DNA from 2 places in the Micromonospora coriariae genome. Region 2 is predicted to be linked to the other one. Evidence: riboswitches for the same ligand, from Rfam matches in the RefSeq annotation. Region 2 holds a riboswitch; the other holds the start of a gene.
What was found. A riboswitch is a leader RNA that binds a small molecule or an ion and turns the genes downstream of it on or off. The one in region 2 is predicted to bind cyclic di-AMP.

Region 1 (9,860 bases), 1.9 Mb from region 2:
CGGCTGCTGTTTGATCACCTCGTGGGCGAACTCGTCGAGGTCCTCGGGTCGTTCGGCCTGGAGGATCGGGCTCTTGATGTTCCAGATGTACCAGTCCGGCCGGTCGGGTCGTTGGTCCAGCGGCTGCACCGGGCAGAGCTTGCGCAGGCCGGGGCGCAGTTCCAGCCGGTCGCAGTCGGCGAAGTGCGCGGTTCGTCCATAGAGGAACCGGCCGCCTTCGAGGCCGAGTGCGCCCTTCACGGAGCCGATGCCGACGAAGGCGGCACCGAAGAGGGCGACGATGCCGAGCAGGAACGCGGTCGGCGCCCGCCAGCCCCGCCATGGCAGCAGCAGGAACAGCAGCAGCGCGCCGATGGCGACCACACCGGTGGGTCGGGTCGCCATGCCCAGCGCGACGGCCACGCCCGCGACCAGGCTCGCTGCCGTCCCGGGTCGTTCCCGCCGGACCAGCAGCAGCGCCGCGACCGCGAGGGCGGTGGTGAAGAGTGTTTCGGTGAGCAGGTACTGCTCCAGTGTGAACTGGGTGGCGTCGAGCAGCACCGGGGTCACCGCGAGGGTGGCCACCCACGGGCCGACGCCGATCCGGCGCAGCACCAGGTACGTCGCGACGGCGAGGGCGACGCCCGCGAGGTGCTGCACCGCCACGACCGAGATGAACGTGCCGCTCCACTCGAACGCCTTGAGCAGCCACGCGAACGGCCAGCGGGGTGGCATGGCCGGCCACTGTCGGGCCAGCCGCACGTACGTGCCGGAGTCGCCCTGGAACCACAGTGCGGGTTGGTAGGCGATCATCGTCACGATCCGCAGCGTGATGCCCGCGGCGACCACGACGGTGAGCCCGACGTGGCGACGCAGCAGGTCGACGAGGGTGCGAGTGGTGCGGACGGATCGGGCGATCAGGCGTCCAACGGGCACGGAGCGCTCCAGGAAACTGCGGAGAGTGATTGGCCGTCAAGCTAACACGGCTTTCCTTCGCCATGGGGGGACCGGCGCCGGCGCCAACAGCGGCGTGTCAATGCCGCAAACTGCCGTTCACCTATCTGAAAGGACCAAATCGGCCCCGGTCCTGCGGACCCCGGGCCGAATGGCTGGGGTCGAGCGGCCGAGTGGACGGTCTCGTCGACCCGCTCGGCCTGCCCGCGCGCGTCGCCGGTGCGCGGCTCAGGAGACGCCGGCGGGCCGGAACTGGACGCTGACCCGGGGGCCGACGGGCCGGGCGGTCTTCGGGATGGCGTGCTCCCAGGTGCGCTGGCAGGAGCCTCCCATCACCACCAGGTCGCCGTGCCCGAGTGGGAACCGCAGGCTCGCGCCCCCGCCGCGCGGGCGCAGCAGCAGCGGCCGCGGCGCGCCGAAGGAGACGATGGCGACCATCGTGTCGGTGTGCGCGGAGCGGCCGTGGGTGTCGCCGTGCCAGGCGACGCTGTCCCGCCCCGAGCGGTAGAGGCACATGCCGGCGGTGACGAACGGCTCGCCCAACTCGGGGGCGTAGTGGTGGGTGAGCGCGGTGCGTGCCTCGGTCAGCAGCGGGTGCGGCAGCGGCCGGTCCGGCCCGTACCAGGAGAGCAGGCGGGGGACCTCCACCTCGGTGTCGTACATCGTGCGCCGTTCGCCCCGCCAGGGCACGTCCCGCAGCAGGGTGTCGAAGACCGCGTCCGAGCCGGCGACCCAGCCGGGCAGGTGGTCCACCCAGGCGCCCCGGGAGAGCTGTCTCCGCAGCCGCCCGACCAGCGGGCCGAGCGACGGCTCCGCGGCGGCGAGATCCAGCATCGACGGCTGGTAGGCGAGCTCGGACACATGCCCACCCTACCCGCCGCGTTGGCACAGGTGTACGACCAGGGGAGTCTCTTCGCCCGTTGGTCACCTGGCGCACACGTCGGTGTCGCCGGACATCGTCGGTGCGGCCCCAGCGTGAGGCGGCTCCGCCCGGTCCGGGCGGACGGTGTGGCGAGGAGACGACCAGTGCCTAGCAGCCCCACCAGCCTCACGGTGGCGCCCGCCGGCTGGTGCTGGCCGTGGCGCTGCTGATCGGCGCGGTCTGCGCCGCGGCGCTGCTCTTCTCGTTCTGGCCGTGGGGCCTGCAGCCGGTGCGGGGCGTGCGCCGGCTCGAAGACCACCTCGTCACCATTGACGACGCGGATGGACGGCCTCGGAACCTCACGTGGCGCCCGAGCGTGGGCCGCCTGAACAGCGGTCCAGCACGGGGTTAACGCTTGAGGATGCGGCGCACCGGCTCGGGCAGGGCCCGCCGGACCCGGGCCCGCAGCCGCTGCTCTCCCAACGCCTCGATTTCGCGCCGCAGCTCACCGTTGCGGTCGTGCAGCCACTGCACCCGGGCCAGCAGCTCCTCCGTCGCCGTGGCGGCGGCCGGGCGTACGGCGGGCGGGAAGGTGGTGGCCCGGACCTGCGCGTCGAAGCGACCGGCGCTGTCGCCGTCGGCGAACGAGTTGCCGAGATCGTGCTTGGCCAGGAAGGACAGCATGGTGTTGTACCGGGCCTTGTGACCGTTGTTCAACGCCGTGTAGTCGGCCTCCTCGTACAGGTCGGCGGCATCGACGTCGGCCGGCACGTCCTTCATCACCCGGTGCGGGATGTCGAAGTAGCGGGCCAGTTCCAGGGTGCGCGAATCGTGCGCGAACAGGTACCCGGGCGTACCGGCGACCAGCGCCGTGATGGTGCCGTGGATGCGGGTGCCGAAGGCGAAGTCGAAGCCGGCGAGGTAGTCCATCCAGGTCCACGGGTCGAGGAACATCCGCACCTTGTCCTCGGTGAACAGCGGGTGCGTGCTGTGGATCGGGATGGTGCTGGTCTTCCCCCGGTCCTCCGGGGCGTCGCCGTAGAGCAGGGTGCCCAGGGTCTTCAGGTCCTGCGGGAGGTAGCGCAGGTTGGGGTAGCGCCGCTGGTGCGCGGCGATGATCTTCCCCATGGACTTCACGTACGGCGAGACGGTCAGGGCGACCCGGTCGTGCGGCTCCAGCACCGCCTTGCCCTTCTCCACCCCGAGGGTGTCGCCGTGCAGGAACATCGACGGGCAGCCGATCACGTCGACCGCCGAGAAGCCCAACGTACGCAGGTAGCCCTCGGTGATCTCGCCGCGCACGCCGATGCTGTGCGAGCGGTTGAGCACCGCCCGGACGAACCGGCTGACCACCTCGTCGATCGGGCGCAGGTACTCCCGGTCACCCGCGACGTTGGTCTGTACGCCCACCCCCAGCACCACCACCGGGATCTTCAACCGCTCGATGAACTTGGTCATCGCCTCGAGGCGGTGCGCGTAACTGCGGCGGAACGCGTTGGCCAGCGGAATGACGTAGACGTCGTACTGCTCGTTGATGCGGTCGACGTCGCGCAGGTCGATCTTGAAGCCGGTCGAGGTGATCTCGGCGGTGCTGGTACGCAGGATCTTGTGGGCGGCGTGGCTGAACACCAGGTTGCCGTTGTTCTCGCCGATCCAGTTGCCTTCGAACGCCTCCTCCGGGGAGTAGACGTCGAAGGGGCCCTTCTTCGCCCGCATCAGAATCCGTTGGTGCATGGGGGGTTCACCTCTCGTCTGCTGGCGCCCGGGCACAGCGCCGCCCAGGCTTCGACAGACTGGCGCGCCGTCACCTCCGGGTCCCGGAATATTAAGACACGGGTCGCCCGGAACAAACACAAGCGTCACCATCGCCGAGGTGACGGGTGTCGCCACCGCCGGTAGGGTGCCCGGTCGGGGCGGCGCCGGGACCGCGGCCCGCCGTTGGACGCGCTCGTGGGGCCGTCCGCCGAGGTCGACGGAGGAGACGTGCATGTTGGGGAGCCGGCCGTCCATCGCGAGCCCGGCGTGACCGTCCCCGCGCCCGCCGGTCGAGCCGCTCCGAGCGCTGACCTGGCGGACCGGCTGCCCTCGCTGACCGGGCTGCGGTGGATCGCCGCGTTGCTCGTGTTCGGCTTCCATGCCGGGACCATGCGGATCGTCGCCGAGCCCGACTACCGGGCAGTGGTCGACGCGCTGTTCACCCTGGGCCTGTCCGGCGTGCAGTTCTTCTTCATCCTCAGCGGTTTCGTGCTGGTCTGGTCGGCCCGGCCCGGTCAGCGTCGGCGTGACTTCTGGCGCCGGCGGGTCGTCAAGATCTACCCGAACCACCTGGTGCTCTGGGCAACCGCGCTGCTGGTCGCCCTCTGGTTCGCCGACCCGATCTCCCCGCTCGCCGCTGTGGAGAACCTGCTGCTGCTTCAGGCCTGGGACCCGAGGCCCGGCTGGTTCTACAGCGTCAACACGGTGAGCTGGTCGCTGTCCTGCGAGTTCTTCTTCTACCTCTGCCTGCCGTTGGCGCTGCCGCTGCTGCGCCGGGCCCGGCCGGCGCTGCTCTGGGCGCTGGTCGTCGCGGTGCCGCTGCTGATCCTCGCGCTCTGGCCGGCCCAGGCCCTGGTACCGGAGGCCAGCCGGTGGTGGTTCACCCAGATCTTCCCGCCGGTGCGGTCGCTGGAGTTCTGGATGGGCGCGGCGGCGGCCGAGCTGATGCGTCGGGGCAGTTGGCGGGGACCCGGGCTGGCCGGTGCCAGCGTGATCTTCGTGGTCACCTGGGTGGTCGCCGCGCAGTGGATCCGCGCCGAGCTGTGGACCACCCTGCTCGCGGTGGCGTACCTGCTGGTCATCACCGCTGCCGCGGACGCTGACGTGCGCGGCCGGCGCTCACCGTGGCGTTCGCGCCCGCTGGTGTGGCTGGGGGAGGTGTCGTTCTCCTTCTATCTGGTGCACGTCCTGGTGATGACCACAGTGCTGCGCTGGACCGGGGACTGGGGCGGCGGGTTCACCGGCTGGCGGGGTCCCGCGGTGGTGGTCGGCTTCCTGCTGGTGACGCTGCTCCTCGCCGGGCTGCTGCACCGATACGTGGAGACGCCGATGATGCGCCGGTGGGCGCGCCGCCGCCGTCCGCCGGTCGAGGCCGGGTCCGGCCGCGCCGAGACCGCCGACGCCGGGTCCGCTCCGGTCCTGCCGCGCCAGCGGCGCGGGGCGGCCGACACCGAGCGCCGATCGGCGTACGCCGACCGCTGAGCGGCCCGCCGCTCGACGTCCTCGACGAGCGTCCACGCTGGTCGGATCCGGCGGCGCGGCGGTTTCCGACACGCCCGGCGTCGATGCGCTCGGTCGGCACCGCGGGTAGCGTGGGGACGTGCCTCCCGTCGCGCTCACCTGTCCGCTGTGGTGGGTGGCGCGCTGGGCGACCCGGATACTGACCAGCCTCGCCGTGGTCGCCGCCCTGGCCGTCGGCTCGGGCGCGTCACCCGCGTCGGCCGCCCCGCCAGCCTCGGCGGTGTCCTCGGGCTCCTCGTCGTCCGGATGGGTCGCCCCCGCGGGCGCCGCCGAGTTGGCGACTCCGGTCGTCGTCGACCACACCGCTTCGCCGATCTCGCTGGACGCGCCCCCGGCGGCACCCGCAGTCGAGGCCGCCGTGCGGGCGGAGGCCGGTGCCTCCGCGGTCGGGACCGGTCCGCGTCGATCGCCGCGCACCGCCGATCCGGCCACCCGGGCGTCCCGGGCCCCGCCGCGGCTCTGAGCCACCGGGACGACGTCCCACCACGCCTGTCGATCACTTACTTCCGCACACCCGCCCGCCGGACCGTGGCCCGCCACGATGGTCCCGGCCCGGGTCGGCCGTGCGGCTTCCCACCGCAGCGATCTTCCCCCCCCCCCCCCCCCCCCCCCCGGAGGTGCCGATCATGGATACCGTCCTCTACCGGTTCCTGACCGAGGTTCCGCAGGCCGCCGCCATCTGGTCGGCACTGCTCCTGCTGGCCCTGACCGTGCTCACCGTGCTGATCGCCCGCCCCGAGCGGGACCGGCCGACCAACGAGGAGTCCCGTGCGCCCACGGCCCGGGAACTGGCCGCCGTCGAGGCGGCGGACCTGCGGCGGTACGCCGAGGAGGTGGCCGTCGCCGCGGCCGGCGCGGCGCAGACCGCCCGCCGACGCCGCGCCGACTGGCTGGCCGCGCAGGAGACGGCCGAGCGGGCCTGGGCCGGGTACGAGGAGGCGGACCGGGCCGCCCGCCGGTTCGCCGGCGCCGGTTCGCTGCCCACCCCGCGCACGCCGCGCTCCCCGACGGAGTACGCCGCCCGGGAGCGTTACCTGCACCGGGCGGCGATGGCGGCGCACTGGCGCGGTGACCTGTCGATGCGTCAGCTCACCGACGTTTTCGCACACCGCAACGGCTGGGATCCCCGGCGGCACCCGGTCGAGCAGGAGGTGCTGCTGAGCCGCGCTGTCCGGGACGGCAAGCTGGCCGAGCACCGGGCCGCCGCCGAGCGCGAACGGTCCACCTGGCGGGACGCGGAACTGGCCGCCGAGGCGGCCCGCACGCTCGCCGAGGAGGCGTACGCGGCGGCGGCCCGGTTGCGGCCGGTCCGGGTGCCGGTCCGGCCGGCAGCGACCGCGGCGGCGCGTCCGGCGACCGCGGCGCGTTGGCGCCCGGCCCGGGTGGGCTGACCGGAAATGCCCCGCAAGGGGCGTGAGCCCGCTCACACCGGCATCGGATCGGGCAGTCGGCACGATCCGGCGCAATGTTCGCGCAAATCCGGCGGCATTGTCGCCGGCCTGTCTGGTTGTCGACCGTAGGCGCCACCGTAACCGGTTGTCCCATCGAGTCACGTCAGTGGCAATACGCGCAGAAATCGGCGCTCAATTTCAGGTTTACGCAGGTGAACCTGGCTTGGCAGGGCTTGGGCCGGCCAGTAGTGTCGTCCCGTCCGGTGCGGTAACCGATCGCAAGAGGCGACGCCGCGCCGACCCGCTCAATCGTGATCAACGAACCGGGGAACCATCAGTAAGTCCGGGGTGAATCCGCGAGCCACGGCCCGCGGTAGGGCGATCTTCCCGCCCGAATCCGTCAGCTAACCCGGTAGGCGGTGTCGGAAGGAGTTCCATCCTCGTGCAGCACCTCTCCACCCCCCGGTTGTTCCCCCGCCTCCACGGCGCCGCGGTGCCCCCGCTCATCCGTCCGGTGAGCTGACCCCCCGGGTCACCGCCTCTCCCGCCCGGCCACGCCGGGCACACCCCTGAGCGGTTCACCACCCGCGGACCACGGTCCGCGCGATGGCGCCTGCCCGGATATCGGTCCGGCCCGGTGTGCCGCTCTCCCCCTGATCCGTGGAGGACCCCGTGAAGCACACCCTGAAGCGTCAGCTCCGTCGTCTGGCCACCGAGCGTCCCTACCAGATCGTCGCCGCCTCCGCCGCTGCCCTGGCGCTCGCGACCACCACCGGCGCCCTGATCGCCGGCGCCGACGACGCCCCGGCCAGCCAGCACACCGCGACCACTGTCGCCGAGATGCGCAGCGACACCGTCGCGTCCCGCGGCGAGGCCCGCGTCGCGTCCCCCTCGGCCAGCACCTCGCCGAGCACCGCCGCCCCGACGGCCAGCGCCGCCGCGTCGCCCGCCGCCAAGGCCAGCGGCAACCCGGACCTGACCCGTAAGCCGGCGCCGAAGCCGCCGGCGACCAAGGTGCTCGACTACGACTACCAGGCGCAGAACACGTACTACAACTGTGGACCGGCGGCCACCCGCAACGCGCTCAGCGCCACCGGTATCGACCGCACCCAGGACGAGCTCGCCGTCGAGCTGGGCACCACCGAGATGGGCACCAACTCGGCCCTGGACACCACCCGGGTGCTCAACGCCGAGGTGAAGGGCTCCCCGTACCGGACCCGGATGTTCGCCGGTGCGCCCAGCCCGGCCCAGATGGACCGGCTCCAGGCCGACGTGGTCGCGGCGATCACCGCCGGCCGGGGCGTGGTGGCCAACGTCGTCGGCGACGCCACCGACACCGATGGTGGCTGGCACTCCTACGGCGGCGGGCACTACATCGCCGTGGTGGGTTACAAGGACAACGGCCGGACCGTGCGGATCGCCGACTCGGCGAACGCCGCCGACCCGTCGTACTGGATCACCACGATCGACCTGGCGAACTGGATCGCCACTCGGGGTTACTCCGCCTGACCCGGGCGCAGCCGCCGCGGGCGCCGTCCCCCACGAGGGGCCGGCGCCCGCCGCGTTTTCCATGTTGCAGGTGAAGCCGTACCGCGCGAGGTGGTTCGTCCTCGTCCCGCCGACGAGGACTCTCGTACCCGTCGGCGAACCGTGGGAGACTGCGGCCGTGGTGGATGAATCTGGTGGTCACACCGGCCGCGGGCCGGTCCTGCTGCTGCTGCACGGGATGGGGGCGACCGGCGACGTCTGGCTGCCCTGGGCGCCGCTGCTGGAGCAGCACTGGCCGGGGCGGTGGCTGGCGCCGGACCTCGCCGGTCACGGCTGGTCGGCCCCGCTGCCGTCGTACTCCTTCGCCGGGTTCGCCGAGCGGATCGCCCACGGCCTCGCCCCCGACGACCGGATCGTCGTGCTCGGGCACTCACTGGGCGGGGTGGTGGGCCTGGCGCTGGCCGCCCGTGCCGCCGGACTGCCGGTGGACGCGGTGGTCGGGCTGGGCATCAAGGCTGTCTGGTCACCCGACGAGCTGACCCGCGCCGCCGAACTGGCCGTGCGCCCGATCAGCTGGTTCGCCAGCCGCAGCGAGGCGGCCCGTCGCTACCTGCGCGTCTCCGGGCTCGCCGGCCTGATCCCGCCCGACCACCCGGTGGTGGACGCCGGGCTGCGCCAGGTCGACGGGCGGTGGCGCCTCGCGATGGATCCGGCCGCGTTCGCCGTCGGCGATCTCGACCTCGCCGCGCTGGTGGCGGCGACCGACGTGCCGGTGGTGCTGGCCCGCGGCGAGCAGGACCCGATGGTCACCGACGCGCAGCTCAAGGAGTTCGGCGTACCGGTCGTCACGCTGCCCGGGCTCGGGCACAACGCGCACGTGGAGAACCCGGGGGCGGTGCTGGCGCTGCTGGACGCGTACCGCTGAGCCGTCCGGCGGCCCCTGGCCGGCTAGAGCGGCGCGGGCGCGGCGAGGGTCTTCGTCGGCGCCAGCTCCCGGCGGGCGGCGGTCAGGAACGCCTCGGCGTACGACTCGACGGGGAAGTCACCCAGGTAGTGACGGCGGGTGACCCAGCGCTTCTCGGCCGCCGGATCGGTGTCCAGCAGCGCGGTCAGCACCTCGTCCACATTCGACATGTCCCGGCGCAGCACGTAGCCCGCCCCGGCCAGCGGGAAGTTCTCCACGAAGTGCTCGCCCTCGTCGCCCATGTCGGTGACGGCGTACGGCTTGCCGGAGTAGAGGTAGTCCGAGATCACCCCGGACACGTCGGAGACCAGGGCGTCGGACCGGTTGACGCACTCGGTCAGGCTCAACTCCCGGGCCGCCGCGCCGACCACGTGCTGCCGCCCGGTGCGGGCCCGGTCGGCGAGCAGCAGCTCGGTCAACCGGCCGAGCTGCCGGGCCGAGGCCGGGTTGTGCGCGGTGTACGGGTGGGCCCGCAGGATCACCGTGGCGCCGCGCTCCAGCAACCGGTGCAGCAGGTCCTCGGCGACCGGCAGCGAACAGTAGTCGGCGTCGGCGTGGTGCCCCGTCCAGGTCGGGGTGTAGAGCACGGTCGGGAAGGCCAGGCCGCGGACGGGCTCCGGGCGTACCTCGATCGATTCGACCTGCGGGCGGCCCACCACCACGAACTTCTCCGCCGGGATCTGCACCCCGGCGCGGGCGTACCGGTCGATCGCCGCCGGGCCGGCCACGAAGATCCGGTCGAAGATGCCCGACACCGGGTTGGCGCTCGGCGCCTTGTCGCTGTCGCCGTGGTGCAGTTGCACGTGGGTGAGCTGGGTGAACCGGATGCAGTGGCTGTTCTTCGCCCCGTGGTTGACGTAGAACGCCGCTCGCAGGCTCGGCACCAGCGCCTCGTCCAACGCCCGGAGGGTGGGGCAGTAGACCACCGGTGCGGTGGTGGCCGCGG
Region 2 (9,860 bases):
GTACGACGGCGGGGTCGAAACGGCGCTCCAAGCTGGTGGCGGCCGTTGACACCGCGGCGAGAGTCGTGGAGTAGACGACCTTGTTCGCCGCTTGCCAGGCGTTCGCGAAGTCAGCCATGAGGCCGGACTGCGCGGCTAGAGCAGCGTCGGTTTCCCAGACAGCCATCGTTTCGTACAGGCACCGCCCGTAAAGGAGAGTACCCACCGACCGCAGGAGGTTGGTGGTGAACGTGAATACCTCGTCGTCGCGTGCGAACCAGTCGAAGGCTCCACTTTCGTCCTCGATATAGCCGTCAAGCGACACGTTGGTCACGTAGATCAGCTTGGCCATGCCCCCACCTCCCGGTGCACGTAGGACCCGATTGGGATGTCACCTTCGCCTGCCACGCCTCGGCTCAAGCCTCAGTCGACGAGTGACGATCTCATCCCTGCAAGACGCGCCGCGGCTTGAACCGGCGAACCTCCTGCGGCCAGCCGCATGCCTCCGCGATTTTGCCGGCCCACATCCGGGCGGTCGCCTCATCCGGCACGTCCACGATGGTCAGGCCACCCAAGAACTCCTTGCTCTCGACATAGGGCCCGTCGGTGAAGACCATCGCACCGCTTGTGGCGTCTGCGCTGAAGACCGGGCCGTCCTCTTCCTCCAGGCCCCCGGCGAAGACGAATGCCCCGGCGGCCTTGATCTCATCAACAACCGCCCTGGCGAGTGGACCGCGCCCGAGGAACCACTCCTCGGTGTGGTCACCCACCCACTGCTGATTGAAGTAGATGAGGTACTCAGGCATGTCCGCTCCCTCTGATCGTCCCCGGACCCGACGTCCGTCTCTGCATACGCTACGAACGGCATCCGGCAGATCCGACACTCTCCAGCTTGATTTCTGTCAACCGGCACTCCGACGGGGTGATCCGCTCGCGCACGCCGGGATCGTCGGCCTGCGTCTCAGCCAGGCACCGCAGGGCCATGGGCTCTCCCGTGTCCGGGAGCAGGATGCGAACGCTGACGGACTCGGGCGTGAGTAGCCCGGCACGGATCTCGTCGAGCGGCTCGGCCTGTGCGCGAACGAATGCGCCGCTTGGCCCGTGGATGGCCCGTCAGGCGCTGCTGGCCGCAACAACATCGAAGGCCCTGGCTGGGACTGTCGTCCTGACCAGGGCCTTTCGCATGGAGCGGGTGACGGGAATCGAACCCGCACTGTCAGCCTGGGAATTGCCGATCTCCGGCAGGCCACCGGCTTGACGGCCTGGTCTCGGCAGTCTCGCGTGGCCTCGACTGGCCCCTGCTGTCCTCGCCCAATGGCATGCTAATGGCACGCCGGGTTCTTGCCCCGGCCGCCGGCCCGGTCCCGCCTAGTCCCGGTCCTACGCCGCTCGATAACTCGCTCCGTACCTGCGCTTGCATCCCCGGTCTATCCTGCTGGCGTCCTCGCCCCTGCCGGCTGTGCGGCTACGGTGGGATAACCCTCACTTGTGGCCATCGTCTACTCGGCTCGTGACGAGCGAGCCGAGCCAGTGAGATCTCGATGGTGACTCTGCGAGGGTTGCGTCGCCATATGCCGTTGAGCAGGTCGTCCAGCCCGAGTGGCGCGCAGACGTGGAGGGTGTCGGCATGGTCGAGTCTCACTGCCACACAGGTAGCGGTTTCGGGCCAGGTGGCTACGGCTTCCGCAATGGAGTTGAGCGCCGCTACGGGAGCAGCATTGAACACGCCCTCGTACCAGGTGTGCACAGCGGCTTGGTTGGTCGCCTCCCAGGGGACCAGCGGTTCCCGGTTGCCAACAACAATGACGCCCCCTCGGTCTCGCCGTTGTCCTTTATCCTCGTGGCCCGTGACCTTCGCACAGCAACTACAGGACTACTCCGACGCTTGCCGCTGGGTCGGTGACCTCGCCACCGCTACTCAGAGCCCTCAGCTTGACGCCCGGACTCCCTGTGAAGACTTCGACGTCCGAAGCCTCCTGGGACACCTACTCGGCACCGCGCACCGCTCGCTCGCCACAGCCCGAGGCGTTTCGACACGAGGGATTCCCCATGTGATCACCGATGTTGTCGATGACAAGCTGGCGTTGACCTACGCCGACTTGGCCAAGACGATCCGTGAGGAGTGGTCGGGGCTGACTGCTGCCGACACCGTCGTTGCTCCGTGGGGGCCGTGCACCGCGTTGGAGGCCGCTCAGGGCTTCACCGTCGAAACGGTCACCCACGGATGGGACCTGGCCGTGGCCACCGGACAGCCGAGCGAGGCACCCAAGCGGATCGCCGATCGCTGTCTTGAGTACGTCGCGGCTGTCATCCCGGATCGGCTACGCGGCGTCATGTACGGCGCTCCGGTCGTCGGAGTTGAGAACGTGTCCGCGACAGAACAGCTCGCTCATCTCCTTGGCCACAAGCGCATCGGAAACGGATGACTCGCGAACCCGCGCCTCGGCCGCATCCACCCGTCAAGACGTTCGTAGGGAAATCACGTGGGCGCCGGGTAACGGTTGCGGATCTCCTCGTCGGGCAGTCGTAGACCTTCCAGCCTCACTGCACCAGGCGCTGCGGGTGGACCGGAATAAGCCCGATGAGTCGGCCGTCAACGCGGGCAAGACCAAGGGCAAGCCGGGCAAGAAGTCCGGCAGCAAGAAGGGCAAGAAGCGGTCGGCGGATCGGGACGGGGCCGGCGATGACCAGGGCTAATGGCACGCTAATGGCACACGGCATGATCGCTTGCCTTGGAACATCGAAGGCCCTGGCTGGGACTGTCGTCCTGGCCAGGGCCTCGATCGTGGAGCGGGTGACGGGAATCGAACCCGCACTGTCAGCTTGGGAAGCTGATGTTCTGCCATTGAACTACACCCGCGAGCGGCACCACTGTACCTGAGTCACCCAGCCGGTGCACCCAGGCACCCCACCCCCACGTGGCGGTCGACCACCGGCCCCGTCGCGGAGGTTCGCCATCGCTCGCTGAGCTGCCGCTCGCGGAAAGTAGTTTCCTTGTGACAAGATATGGTCGTTCTCAAATGCATCGATGGCTTGTAACGTCTGCCACACGTTGCCAGCCACGGCGTGACACACCCCCTGCCACGCCGCCAGAAAGAGGTGGGCCCATGGGACTCCGTCCCAGCCTGCTGACCCGGCGTGCCGCCGGAGTCGCGTCGACGACCCTCGCGCTGCTGCTCAGCACCGCCGCCGTGGGCGTCGTTCCGGCTGCCTCGGCATTCTCCGCAGCCCCCGGCGGCGCCTGCGTGGAGCCGACCGACAGCCACGCCAACGCCCGGATGAAACCCGGTGCCGCGGCCAAGCACGAACCGAACGAACTGACCGCGAAGCAGGTACGCGAGCGGGACGCGGACCTCGCCGCGGCGCTGCGCGAGCGCGCCACCTTCCGAACCGGAGCCGGCGCCACGGCGCTGGCCACAGTCACCATCCCGGTGGTGGTGCACGTGATCCAGGAGAACAGCACCCGCGCCGGCGGCAACATCCCGGACTCGCTGATCACCGCCCAGATCAACGTGCTCAACCAGGCATACTCCGGCGCCACCGGCGGCGCGGCCACCGCGTTCGCCTTCCGGCTCGACGCGATCAACCGGGTGACGAACCCAGCCTGGTACCCGATCGTGGACGGCTCGTCGGCCGAGCGGTCGATGAAGTCGTCGTTGCGGGTCGGCGGCAAGAACACGCTCAACATCTACCTGGGCGAGTTGAGCGATGACCTGCTGGGCTGGGCGACGTTCCCGCAGCGGAAGCTGAACAGCATGGACGGCGTGGTCGTGCTGAGCGAGTCACTGCCGGGCGGCACCGCCACCAACTACAACCAGGGCGACACCGGCACCCACGAGGTGGGCCACTGGCTGAACCTCTACCACACCTTCCAGGGCGGATGCGGTGGCTCGGGTGACAGCGTCAGCGACACCCCGGCCGAGGCGTCACCGGCGTACGAGTGCCCGACCGGGCGGAACACCTGCTCGGCTGCGGGGCTGGACCCGATCACCAACTTCATGGACTACACCTACGACTCGTGCCTGTACCAGTTCACGCCGGGACAGGCCAGCCGCATGCTGACCGCGTGGAACGCGTACCGGGCGGCGTAGCTTCCCGCGTACCACCGGTGCCGGCTCCGTCACGACGGAGCCGGCACCGGTGGCTTTCCCCAGGACCCGGCCGCGATCAGGCCGCCGAGCGTTGGACGTCACGGTTGCGGCGGGCAGGGCGGGTCTGCGGTACGGAGGTTGGGCCGGCCGCCGCGGGCGGGGCGTGCGGGTCAAGCCAGACCTGGACGGCCGGCCGGCCTGGCGCACCACCCGTGATGCCCATGCCGTGCTGGTCGCGGCGGGTCAGCATCGCCACGTCGACGGTGAACTCGAACAGCCGCCAGTCGACCTGCGGCTCGGCCCGGGCGCTCTGCGCCAGCCGCGCCACCCGGGTCGGATCGGTCACCGGCCAGGCGTGCCCCGCCACGTATGCCTCGTCGTCGCTCTCCTCCGGCGGGAACGAGTGCAGCGCGTAACGGCCATCCCGTTCGAGGTCACGGCGCTTCGGAGAGTCGATCACGAAGCAGAACAGACCCTCGTCGGTGATGACCGGGGAGACCGGGTGGACCCGGGGCCCGCCGTCGGCGCGGACAGTGGCCAGATAGCCGAAGCCCGGCCCGTACTGCTGGAGGAGAACGCGGATCCCGTCGGCGAGTCGGGGCTCGTCGGCGGCGAATTCGGACCAGGAAGCCATGCGAGCATTCTATCGAACAAATGTACGACCAGCGACCTCGACGCGCTGGTCAACCGCACCGAATCCCGCCCCCGCGGCGAACGCCGCTATGGTGGTCCGATGCTGCTCTCCGACCGCGACCTGGTCTCCGAGATCAAGGCCGGCACGCTGGGCCTGGAGCCGTTCGAGCCCACCCTGGTCCAACCGTCCAGCATCGACGTACGACTCGACCGGCTGTTCCGGGTCTTCAACAACCATCTCTACACCCACATCGACCCGGCCATGCAGCAGGACGACCTCACCTCGGTCGTCGAGGTGCCCGACGGCGAGCCGTTCGTGCTGCACCCGGGCGAGTTCGTGCTCGCCTCGACGCTGGAGGTGATCTCGCTGGGCGACCAGCTCGCCGGCCGACTGGAGGGCAAGTCGAGCCTGGGCCGGCTCGGTCTGCTCACGCACTCCACCGCCGGGTTCATCGACCCGGGCTTCTCCGGGCACGTGACGCTGGAGCTGTCCAACGTGGCGAACCTGCCGATCACCCTCTGGCCGGGCATGAAGATCGGTCAGCTCTGCATCTTCCGGCTCTCCTCGCCGGCCGAGCACCCGTACGGCTCGGTGGTGTACGGCTCGCGCTACCAGGGTCAGCGTGGCCCGACCCCGAGCCGCGCCTGGCAGCACTGGCGCACCTGGCCCACCCGCTGAGGCCGTAACGGCGACGGGCCCGCCGCGAAGAATCGCGACGGGCCCATCGGTCACCCGGGATCAGCCCGGGCGGCCGTAGCTGTGGATCGGGCCGTCGTCGACCTTCTTCATCTTGATCGGTTGACCGGCCTGCGAGGCGTGCACGACCCAGCCGTTGCCCACGTACATCCCGACGTGGTGGATGTCGCTGTAGTAGAAGACCAGGTCACCGGCACGTAGGTCGGCCCGGCTGACGTTCTTGGTCACCCGGCTCTGCTGGGCGGCGTTGTGCGGCAGCGACACACCGGCCTTGGCCCAGGCGGCCAGCATCAGCCCGGAGCAGTCGTACGAGTTCGGACCCTCGGCACCCCAGACGTACGGCTTGCCGATCTGCGCGCAGGCGAACTTGACCGCCACGCCGGCGCCGCCGCCGGGGTAGCTGGCCGGGCAGGGCGCCGGACGCAGCGGGCCGCCGCCACCGTTGCCGTAGACCTTGAGGCGCAGCTTCTGCAGGCGGTCGATCTCGTCGTTGATCTGCTTCTTCTTGGCCGCCAACTGGGCCTCGGTCCGGGTCAGCTGGGCCACCATCTCGTCCAGTGGCGCCTTCTGCCGGGCCAACTCGTCACGCAGGTCGGCCACCTGCCGCACGTCCTGCTGCTGGTCGTGCGCGAACCGGTCGAGCATCTCGAGCTGCCCGACCAACTCGCTGGGCGACCGGCCACCCAGCACGGCGTTGACGGTGGAGACGTTCTCGCCCTTGTACGCGCGGACAGCCAGGGAGCTGACCTTGTCCATCGCAGCGTCGACCTGGCGCTCCAGCGGGGCGATCCGGGCCGCCAGAGCGTTGGCCTGCTTGCGCTTCGCGGCCAGGTCGGCCCGGGTGGCGTTGTGCCGTTCGATGATCGGTTCGAGCTTGTTCCAGTCGGCGTCGATCTGGCGCTCGATCTCGGCGACGGAGGGGTCGGCGTGGGCCGCCGTGGCGCTGCCGGTCAGGACGACGGCAACGCCGACCAGGGCGGCGAGGGCGGTGGTGAAGCGGGACCAGCGTGGACGCGGCACGATCGACGTCAGGCCGGCTGACGCCGACCGTTCGGACGACGGCCGCGGGGCATGGTGAGCCACCGGGTTCCGTACTCCTTCTTCCTGACCGCCTACCGGGTTAGCTGACGGGTTCGGGCGGGAAGGTGGACGCCCTACCGCAGTGGCTGCGGATTCACCCCGGGAAACCTGGGTCCCCGGCTCGCTCGGAAGCGATTCGGCGGTGTCGGTCCGTTACCGCCCGGCTGGGCGGAGCTGCTGTCGGCCCGACGAATGACCAGAGTAGAGACGACCGTTACCGATCCGCAACCGGTGTGGCCGTGACACTCCGTACCGATTGCCGGGGGCGACGACCGCCGACGAAGGTTTCCTTCCACGAACGTCGACAGGTGGAAAGGTATTGACGCGAGCCCCGGGCGGGGCGAAGGTGGCCTCACTTCGCCCTTCAGATCTAGGGGGTTCGATGCACCGTCCAACCCTGTCCACCGGCCGGCGCGCCCTGCTCGCCGCCACCGTGGTCGCCGCCGCGACCGCGGTTCCCCTACCCGCCGGCCCAGCCGTGGCCGCACCCACCGCCGACCGCCAGCAGCAGTACGCCGCCGCGGCGACCGAGTACGGCGTACCGGCCGACGTGCTGCTCGGCGTCTCCTATCTGGAGTCGCGCTGGGACAGCAACGCCGGCACGCCGAGCACCAGCGGCGGCTACGGCCCGATGCACCTGACCGACGCCCGGCACGTGGCCGCCCTACCGGGGCGCGGCCACCACGACGCCGGCACCGAGGACCCGCGCGGCGACGACTCCCGCCCCGCACGGGAGATGGCACCCCGACCCACCGAGGATCCCGCGCCGCCCGCCGCCGCGTTGCAGACCGTGGACGCCGCCGCCGCACTGACCGGCGCCGCCCCCGAGTCGCTGCGCACCGACCCGAGGGTCAACATCCGTGGCGGCGCGGCACTGCTGGCCTCGTACCAGCGGGAACTGGGCGCGCCGGTGGGCGCCGGCACCGACCCGGCAGCCTGGTACGGCGCTGTGGCCCGCTACGCCGGCGCGGACAGCGCGGACGCCGCGGCGGCCTTCGCCGACGAGGTGTTCACGACCATCGGCACCGGTGAGTCCCGGGTGACCGACGACGGCCAGCGGATCACGCTGCCGGCCCGGGCGATCCAACCGCAGCGCTCCTGGCTGGACCGCCTCGGGCTGCGCCGGCTCGCCCGCCCGGACGGGCTGGAGTGCCCCCGGACCATCTCCTGCGAGTGGATCCCGGCGCCGTACGAGGCGTTCGGCGCCGGGGACTACGGCAACCACGACCTCTCCGACCGACCCGGCCGGCAGAAGATCGAGTACATCGTCATCCACGACACCGAGGCGAGCTGGGCGACCACGCTGCAACTCGTCCAGGACCCCACCTACGTGAGCTGGCACTACTCGCTGCGCTCGGTGGACGGGCACATCGCCCAGCACGTGAAGACCAAGGACGTCGGCTGGCACGCCGGCAACTGGTACGTCAACGCCAAGTCGATCGGGCTGGAGCACGAGGGCTTCGCCGCGCAGGGCACCTGGTACACCGAGGCGATGTACCGGACCTCCGCCAAACTGGTCCGGCACCTCGCCCTGCGGCTGGGGATCCCGCTGGACCGCCAGCACATCATCGGCCACGACAACGTGTCCGGCACAGTCGCCTCCACCGTGCGCGGGATGCACTGGGACCCGGGCCCGTACTGGGACTGGACGCACTACTTCACGCTGCTGCACGCGCCGCGGCTGGACACCGGCACTCCGGCCACCGGACTGGTCCGGATCGACCCGGACTACGCCACCAACCAGCCGGCGTTCACCGGCTGTGTCACCGCCGGTGTGCCGTGCGCGCCGCGCGGCTCGTCGTCGGTGGTGCTGCGCAGCGCGCCGTCCGCGGACGCGCCGTTGGTCAACGACATCGCACTGCGCCCCGACGGCACCCCTAACACGATGGAGGTGTCGGACCACGGCGCCCGGGCCTCCGCCGGCCAGACGTACGCTCTCGCCGGTCGGCAGGGGGACTGGACGGCGATCTGGTATCTCGGGCAGCGCGCCTGGTTCCACAACCCGGCATCCGCGCCCACCGCCAGCTGGACCGTCGGCGTGGTGGCCACCCCGAAGCCCGGACGGGCCACCATCCCGGTGTACGGGCGGGCGTACCCGGAGGAGGCCGCGTACCCGGCCGGAGTGCCCTACCAGCCGATCTCGCCGCTCCAGTACACCCTGGCGGCCGGCCAGCGGTACGCCGTGGGCGCGGTGTTGCCGGGCGAGTACTACCGGGCCACCACGTTCGACGGCTCCTCGCCGGGCGACTGGACGGTCATCCGCGGCCAGAACCGGTACGCGCAGATCCAGTTCGGTCACCGGATCATGTACGTCGACCTCGCCGACGTGCAGCTCCTGCCGTCCCCGGTGGGCGCACCCCGCTGAACCGTTGAACGGCACGAGGCCCCCGGTCGTTCGACCGGGGGCCTCGTCGTGACTGCTGCTGGATCAGCCGGGTCTGCGGAACCCGGCGACCGGCATGTAGTTGATGCTGGCCACCTGCACCGGCTTGCCGGCGCGTGGCGCGTGCACCATCTTGTCGTTACCCAGATACAGGCCGACATGGTGCAGGTCGCTGAAGAAGAAGACCAGGTCACCGGGGCGGGCGTCGGCCCGCGAGATGGCCTTGCCCTCGTGCCACTGGTCACCCGTGTGGTGGGTCAGGCTGATCCCGGCCGCCTTGTAGGCGTACTGGGTCAGGCCCGAGCAGTCGAACGAGTTCGGGCCGGTGGCGCCCCAGACGTAGGGATCGCCGACCTGCTGGCAGGCGGTCTTGATCGCCTTCTGGGCGGCCGCGTTGGCCACCCCGTTGATGGTCGGGCAGCCCTCGGTCTTGATCGTCGTCTTCGGCAGCGAGGCCTCGAGACGCTTGATCTCGCCGTCGATCTGCTTCTTCTTCGCCGCCAGCTCGTTCTGCTGCTTGGTCTGGGTGGCGATCAGCGCGTCCAGCTTCTGCTTCTGGCCGTCGTACTTGGCCCGTACGGCCAGCACGCCCTCGACCTCCTTGCGCTCCCGCGCGGCCAGCCGGTCCAGGACCGTGAGCTGCTCGGTGAGCGTGTCCGGCTTGGCGCTGACCAGCAACGCGCCGATGTCGTGGGAGGGACCCGACATGTAGTACCGGGAGGCGAGGTCACCGACCCGGTTGAGCGCCAGCTCGCTCTGCAGCGCCAGCGGCTCGATCTTCTTCTGCAGTTCGGATGACTTCTTCCGGTTGGCCTTCAGCTGCGACCGCACCTTGTTGTACTGCTCGATGGTGGGCTCCAACTGCTCCCACTGCTTGTCGATCTGCGCCTCGATCTCGTCGACCGAGGGCGCGGCCTGCACGGGCGCGGAGAGCACGCCGGCGCCGACCGCGGCGGCGGCGACCAGGACGAGTAGACGGTGGGCGACCCGGCGCAGA

Region 1: linked by a shared signal. The riboswitch ahead of GA0070607_RS03205 (C39 family peptidase) and the one ahead of GA0070607_RS12255 (C40 family peptidase) in region 2 are both predicted to bind cyclic di-AMP.

The regions. Positions count from the first base shown of each region.
Region 1 is NZ_LT607412.1:690,517-700,376, reverse strand. It holds gene GA0070607_RS03240 (glycosyltransferase family 39 protein) at 1-915, opposite strand, end outside; gene GA0070607_RS03235 (alpha-ketoglutarate-dependent dioxygenase AlkB) at 1,162-1,767, opposite strand; gene GA0070607_RS03230 (hypothetical protein) at 2,013-2,207, shown strand; gene GA0070607_RS03225 (polysaccharide pyruvyl transferase family protein) at 2,204-3,529, opposite strand; gene GA0070607_RS03220 (acyltransferase family protein) at 3,818-5,032, shown strand; gene GA0070607_RS03215 (hypothetical protein) at 5,151-5,534, shown strand; gene GA0070607_RS03210 (hypothetical protein) at 5,698-6,462, shown strand; cyclic di-AMP (ydaO/yuaA leader) riboswitch at 6,755-6,896, shown strand; gene GA0070607_RS03205 (C39 family peptidase) at 7,123-7,971, shown strand; gene GA0070607_RS03200 (alpha/beta fold hydrolase) at 8,129-8,875, shown strand; gene GA0070607_RS03195 (CDP-glycerol glycerophosphotransferase family protein) at 8,899-9,860, opposite strand, start outside.
Region 2 is NZ_LT607412.1:2,606,229-2,616,088, forward strand. It holds partial or broken gene GA0070607_RS12215 (dihydrofolate reductase family protein) at 1-331, opposite strand, end outside; gene GA0070607_RS12220 (YciI family protein) at 423-785, opposite strand; gene GA0070607_RS12225 (nucleotidyltransferase family protein) at 1,445-1,783, opposite strand; gene GA0070607_RS12230 (TIGR03086 family metal-binding protein) at 1,827-2,405, shown strand; gene GA0070607_RS33775 (hypothetical protein) at 2,542-2,676, shown strand; tRNA gene GA0070607_RS12235 (tRNA-Gly) at 2,766-2,839, opposite strand; gene GA0070607_RS12240 (zinc metalloprotease) at 3,087-4,070, shown strand; gene GA0070607_RS12245 (pyridoxamine 5'-phosphate oxidase family protein) at 4,147-4,704, opposite strand; gene dcd (dCTP deaminase) at 4,804-5,382, shown strand; gene GA0070607_RS12255 (C40 family peptidase) at 5,443-6,420, opposite strand; cyclic di-AMP (ydaO/yuaA leader) riboswitch at 6,496-6,632, opposite strand; gene GA0070607_RS12260 (N-acetylmuramoyl-L-alanine amidase) at 6,863-8,845, shown strand; gene GA0070607_RS12265 (C40 family peptidase) at 8,909-9,860, opposite strand, start outside.